DNA from 2 places in the Paenibacillus sp. FSL R7-0273 genome. Region 1 is predicted to be linked to the other one. Evidence: predicted binding sites of a transcription regulator. Region 1 holds the regulator's gene; the other holds the start of a gene.
What was found. The regulator CtsR, encoded in region 1, represses protease genes until heat stress. The targets are predictions, from matches to a motif close to ATGGTCAATAAAGGTCAAACA.
Positions count from the first base shown of each region.

Region 2: the regulator CtsR is predicted to act here: its motif matches at 1,405-1,425, upstream of clpP (ATP-dependent Clp endopeptidase proteolytic subunit ClpP).

Region 1 covers NZ_CP009283.1:6,644,067-6,647,477, forward strand. Annotated here, with positions in the region: gene clpC (ATP-dependent protease ATP-binding subunit ClpC) at 1-290, opposite strand, end outside; gene R70723_RS28635 (protein-arginine kinase McsB) at 327-1,391, opposite strand; gene R70723_RS28640 (protein-arginine kinase activator protein McsA) at 1,420-1,944, opposite strand; gene R70723_RS28645 (CtsR family transcriptional regulator) at 1,970-2,431, opposite strand; gene R70723_RS28650 (GNAT family N-acetyltransferase) at 2,810-3,411, opposite strand, start outside.
Region 2 covers NZ_CP009283.1:168,217-171,627, reverse strand. Annotated here, with positions in the region: gene R70723_RS00865 (sugar-binding transcriptional regulator) at 1-919, opposite strand, end outside; tRNA gene R70723_RS00860 (tRNA-Arg) at 1,244-1,318, shown strand; gene clpP (ATP-dependent Clp endopeptidase proteolytic subunit ClpP) at 1,511-2,107, shown strand; gene R70723_RS00850 (GDSL-type esterase/lipase family protein) at 2,214-2,852, opposite strand; gene R70723_RS00845 (PdaC/SigV domain-containing protein) at 2,960-3,411, opposite strand, start outside.

The DNA of each region.
Region 1 (3,411 bases):
TTACGGGCTTCATCCATCGACAATTCAATAACTTTTTTGGCTCGTGGAGTATACGCGATGTTGGTAGGCTGTTCCTGTCCTCTGCCGATCAGCGTCTCCACTTCATCCTGGATTTTCTCCAAGCCCAGACCCAGTCCAATCAGTGCCTTGGCGGCAATGCCGTCTCCCTCACGAATCAGTCCGAGCAAAATATGTTCTGTACCAATGTTATTATGTCCCAGTCGTACAGCTTCTTCCTGCGCCAGCGCCAGCACTTTTTGTGCGCGTTCCGTAAATCTTCCAAACATCATATCTCCTGCACCTCCACGGATAATAAATATCTATAATTAATGTTGTGTTCCCAGTGTTTCCCTGAGCAGCTTTGCCCGGTACATATCGCGTTCAGTGGCCGACAGCTCGTCACCGAACATTTTTTGCAGGAACCCCGGCTGTGTCTTGACATTCAGCTCATTCAGTACGGAAATGGAGGGGCCTTCGAGAATACCGAGGTCTACTCCCAGCCGCAGATCGGAGAGCCGCTGCGCTGATTCCTTGAGCTCCATTACAGCTGCGTATGCCAGAATACCGTAGGACCGCTTGATCCGGTCGGTAATCCGTAGTGCTGAATCGGTGAGCAGCCGTTCACGGGCATTGCGTTCATGCTCGATAATCTGTGTAACTACACTGTGAAGATTCTCGATTATTTCACTTTCGGTCTGCCCTAGTGTAATCTGGTTGGAAATCTGAAAGATGTTCCCTACTGCTTCGCTGCCTTCACCGTAAATTCCTCTTACCGTAAGGCCAACCTGATTAACAGCGGATAAAATCCGGTTAATCTGGTGAGTCATCACCAGCGCCGGCAGATGCAGCATCACCGAAGCCCTGAGGCCGGTGCCAACATTGGTAGGACAGCTGGTCAGAAACCCCCTCCTGTCATCGAACGCGTAATTGACGGAGGCTTCAAAAATATCGTCAATCGCCGTTGCCCGCTCCCAGGCTTCCTTGACCTGCAGGCCGGGGAACAGACACTGGATGCGCAGGTGGTCCTCTTCATTAATCATAATGCTGACCGACTCATCCTCATTCAGGATAACCGCCCCCCCGCGGGAGTCATTTGCCAGATTGGGACTGATCAGATGCTTCTCCACCAGCACCTTTTTGTCCAGCTCATCAAGGTCATCCAGCCGCAGCAGCTCGAAGCTGCCAAAGCCTTCCGCTGCCTCCCCCTGAAACACGGGTGCCAGCTGCTCCAGCGCTTCTTCCGCCTGCTCGGCTGAAGCCAGAAGCGGGAACGGCAGATGCTCCAGATTGCGGGCGATACGCATACGGCTGCTGATCACAATTTCAGAGTGGCTGCCGCCGCAGCGCATCCAGTTGCTAAGCGCTTGTTCGGTAAACCGGAGACTTGACATGTCGTATCCCCCCTATATATGAAAGACTTTACTCTTGTGCCATTTCTTTTTCAAGCTTGCGGATTTTATCCCGCAGCTCCGCCGCAGTTTCAAACTCTTCCTGAACAATGCTTTCCTGCAGCTCCTGCTTCAATTCATTAATCTGACGCTTGCACATGATCTGCGCTCCGGCGCGTTTAGGAAGCTTGCCTACATGGGCCGTACTGCCGTGCACTCTTCTAAACAGCGGGTCCAGCGTACTGTCAAAGTATTTATAGCAGGAGCTGCAGCCGAAACGCCCGAGCTTGCTGAACTGGGAATAGGTCATGCCGCAGCTCTCACAGTGCAGACCCTGCACATTCTTGGTGGCTGCGGTCTTTTCCTTGCCTGCCCCTTCAAGGTCAAGCAGACCGGACAGCAGGCTGTGAATCGAGAAGCCACCAGCAGTACCGGGAATCAGCTCCCCTTTTTCACGGGCACAGCTTTCACAAATATGAAATTCCGTCTTCTCTCCACTCACAATCTTGGTGAAATGAAGAGTTGCCGGTTTGACGCCGCATTCCTGACACAGCATAGCGGAGTCCCTCCCTTGATGACCATTATTTGCCCAACAAAGAGATTAGCATCGCCTTCATAATCTTGGCACGAATCTCATCCCGGTACGGCAGATTAACCGTCAGGCATTCCCGGGAAACAGCGGCGCGCATAAGACACGCTTCACGTTTGCTTAGGAAACGGGCCTCCTCAAGCTGATAAATCAGCCCTTCGGCGGAATTCTGATCAATATCATTTCCTATTGTAGATTTGAGATGAGCGTACAGCGCCACATTCTGGGGCAGCTCATAACGCTGAATCCGGATATAGCCTCCGCCGCCGCGCTTACTCTCTACCACATAGCCCTTCTCCAAGGTAAAACGTGTACTGATGACATAATTAATCTGTGACGGCACGCATGAGAACTGGTCCGCCAGGTCATTGCGCTGGATTTCCACCGTACCTTCGGGACTTTCATGCAAAATATTCTTCAGATATTGTTCGATAATATCAGAGATATTACGCATCACTCATCCTCCAGTGCTTAAAGCGTAGTGTACGTCTTTGCTGTAAATCCGCCCGGAGCAACCTCTAAACAACTTAACCCAAGAGGGTATACACGAATCCAGGACTGGCCGCCGCAAAAGCTGCCGTACCGGATTCTCTGCTCCAGACATTATTTCAGCGTTACATATGCCAAAATAAAGCTTCAACATCTTTCGTTGACTTTGACTTTCTTTGACTTTTTTCATATTATAACATATTCTCACTAAATGCCAAGGGGTTACTCTTATTTTTCACTTAATACCGCCATTGTATTCGGCCTGTTCCCGGCACTCCGGGATTTTAATATGTAAAAAAAGAAGCTCTCCCTGCTGCGAAACAGCGGCAGAGCCTCCCCGTCATTAGAAAAAGTCAAACAAAGCGGTCTCAGCATGCGGTATAGCCTCTTCCAGCCACTTCAGGCCTTCCGGACTGCCTGTCAGGCTTCCGTATCTGGCTAACTCCTGCGGACGTTTATATCCCATCAGCAGCACGGTCAGTGCTCCGATGCTACAGTTTAGATCCGTCTGTCCCTCTGCAGCCTCTGAGCGGACCAGCGAAGCTGTTCCATCCGCATTCACAGTCAGCTCCCAGCTTCCGTCGTTCCATGGAGCATGCTCATCTTTAATGGACAACGTATATTTCCGGGCTTCCGGCTGTTTATTGAAAATAAAGGAATCAATGAAGGCCTGTGCATTAACAATCCGCGCCATAAAATATGGATAATTCTCCTGGGGAATCCGCGGGTCCGGCAGCAGAAACGGCAGGATATCATCCGACGGCACCAGCTTCAGCAAAGCTCCGGTGACCATTGAATCGTGGTTGGCAAGGAACGTCCAGAGCCCGCGGCGCGCTTTTTCATTCAGATAGACGAATTCATCAATAACGAGCTCCCTGTTCATCATCTTATACAGTACATAACCCTCCGGTTCGCCTGCTTCTGAGATAAACAAGCCGTGATGCA
Region 2 (3,411 bases), 810 kb from region 1:
CGATACCGATAACGACCTCTGTACGGAGGATATCCTCTAACCGCAGCCCGATCGTACGCATGGTATGGACAACCTCACCAGCTTCATTAAAATAGTAGCCGAACGATTCGGCAACCGCACCTTCGGCCTGAATCTCCGAGACCGTAGTCTCATCCAGCCTGCGGCGGCGGGTCATTTCCAGGGCATCGCCTATCCCATGAACAATAATACGCGATCTGCGGATGATTTGTACAATCTCTCCGATGTTCGAGTCATGCCCAAGCGACTGGTAGGCTTCCTCGCTGAGCAGATCCGGCACATGCAGCAGACGGTAATTTGCTCCGATCCGCTTAGCCATGGTTGAAGCAATCGTATTGGCCTGAATCTCCATGCTCTCTCCGAGCCCTCCGCGTGCAGGGACAACCCATGCATTCTTATAGGAGGCGGATAAAGGCAGGGTCAGCTGGTCAGCCATCTCAGCAAGTGTAGAGCCGCCTGTTACGGCGACGGTGTCGTCACTGTGCAGCACACCCAGAAAAGCCTTGGCGCCTGCACGCCCCAGCTCACGCTTGGTGAACGGGGATGATTCGCAATCCCCGGGCACGATTATTACTTTACTAAGATCATACGTTGAGCGGATCTTCTCTTCCAGATCGTCCAGGCCAAACAGGCTCTTGGCGATCGGCTCCAGCAGGTCAAGCGTTCTGCGACCGGCATCGCTAATACGCATGCCGACACTCTCGATCTCAATGAGCCCTTGCGATTTCAGAAGATCCGTCTCGGCGCGCAGTACCCGCTCGGTCATATCCAGCGACGCGGCCAGTGTTCTGCGTCCAATAATATCGGACAGCATGATCTGATGTAGAATCGTGTAACGTCTCTTAAGGGTTTCCATGAGATCCGGCAGAAGCTGCTTTTGGATTTCCAATAAATTGCGCATGCTTTCACTCCTGCAACTTCGTCTTTCTCTATTCCCTTGTTCGTGGTCTCAAAATGTCCCGGGTTAACTTTTTAAGTCCCACTCATATTCTAACCAAATATTACGCGGAGTGCAAGTCATCCGAGAGTATAATTCTCAACCGCTTTTCATCTTATACATCTGACACCACGTGGAAGAGAGAGGCAGCACAGACGGGACAGCCGAAACAGCCAGTTATCCCGTTTTATTGGAAAACCGGTCTCCTTCTGTTTTCAAAGTTATTTTTGAGGACATGCTTGTAGAGGATTGCATTTATTAGTTTGATGTATTATAATAAATTCTGTTGCGCCCGTGGTCCAATGGATATGACGTAGGCCTCCGAAGCCTGAGATCCAAGTTCGATTCTTGGCGGGCGCGCCATTAATTTCATGTTTGTACATAATTTAGCAGTTGTCCTACTGTTAATTAACCAAAGAGCCGCTTGTCGGCTCTTTTTTTAAAAACTAAGTTTGACTTTCTTTGACTTTTTGTTTGATTTTGTTTATCATGTGGTTAATACGGTAACAGTAAAAATGAACACATTCGAAGAACATATTCAAGGAGGTTTTACACGTGAGTTATATTCCTATGGTAGTAGAACAGAGCAACCGCGGCGAACGCGCTTATGACATCTATTCCCGCCTGCTGAAGGACCGCATTATTTTCCTTGGAACGGATGTTAATGACGTGGTAGCCAATTCCATCATCGCACAAATGCTGTTCCTGGCTGCCGAAGACCCGGACAAAGACATTCACCTGTACATCAACAGCCCGGGCGGTTCGATCACAGCCGGTATGGCTATCTTTGATACAATGCAATACATCAAACCGGATGTATCCACAATCTGTGTGGGAATGGCTGCTTCCATGGGGGCCTTCCTGCTGAACGCCGGTGCCAAGAGCAAGCGCTTCGCGCTGCCGAACAGCGAAATTATGATTCACCAGCCGCTGGGCGGGGCTCAGGGCCAGGCAACGGATATCGAAATCCGTGCCCGCCGCATCCTGAAGCTGCGCGACAAGCTGAACCGCATCCTTTCCGAGCGTACCGGCCAGCCGCTGGAACGCATTGAGAAGGATACAGACCGCGATTACTTCATGACTGCCGCTGATGCAGCTGAATACGGTATCGTTGATAAAGTTATCGAGAAGACATTGCCAGCCGGCGTGTAAGCTCCATAACAACAAAGAAGGCTGCCGGGACCATTATAGGTCCGGGCAGCCTTCTTTTTGATACACAGTATAATCAACTTTTACCCTGGGCAGGCATACTTATGCTTTAACCCAGCCGTCCATACCCCAGAGCGTCCAGCTTGCCGGCTATAACCCGGTAGCCCCTGCCGTTGGGATGAATATGGTCAAGGAATAATAAGCTGCGTTCATTGCCGGCAAATTCGTTATAGATGGAGGCAAACCCGCAGACCCGGCTGCTGTAGCCGGAAGTATAGCGGTTAAACTGCCGGACCCACTCCGTTGCTTCATCTATCTGCGGGTAGGGATTATATAATCCGACAATCCGGATAATGTAGGGCTTATTCATGCCCGCATTTAGCTGCGACAATGTGCCCATAATATCATTGATGTTACGCTTGCAGCCCCGCAGTGCCTTTTGCAGCAGCGGTGACAGATCACCGGGACGGGCTCCTGCTGCCTTGGCCGCCTTGATCAGGTCATTTCCGCCAATCGATATCGTAATCAGATCAGCCTCCTGCACAGCCAGGCGGAAGTTATAGTCCCCCTTCAGCCGCTGCTCCAGCCCGTCCGTGGTCAGGCCGTTTACGCCGAGATTCGTCAGCCGGACGGGTGTCCGCAGCCGGGCCTCCGCCATTCTGCGGTAGACCGGCACGAAGCCGTTCCCGGGCAGCGCCCCGAAGCCCGTCGTCAGGGAATCCCCGATTGCTGTGTACTGATAGCTCATCCTGCTCCTCCTCCCTCCTGCTAAGCGGTAGCTTTCTACAGCTTATGAAGAGGAGAGGCGCTCCGTAACGGCAGGGTGTCCCAATGTGCGCAGGCTCTATCCTAGCCTTACTTCAGCGAAGCAAACGGACTGCTGCCATCCGGCAGCAGCTCCTTGAACGTAAAGGTAAACTGCGGGAAGCCGGAAGCATATGCGGTATACTCATACAGCTGGAAGAACACAACAAGCTTGCCATCCTTCAGGTAGAAGTATTTCTCCGAATTCAGCCCGGTGAAGCCGCCGAGGTAACCGCCCTCTGCTTTGATCTGCTTAGCCAGCTTGGCATTCAGCTCTTTTTTGTAATTCGGATTGGCCTTCAGCAGGTCACCGATCAGCAGGCGCTTACCATCCTTCAGCGAGAAGGTAAACGCATTGCGGTAGGTCATCCCATGAGCTCCGCCGGTATAGCCGTATTGCTCTGTCACAAGGCTGAGTACACCGTCTTTGTTGTACGTAACAACATAGCCGCCCTGGAATTCATACGGCCGGTCATCCTCTGTTTTGTTGGCAATCTGCTTTT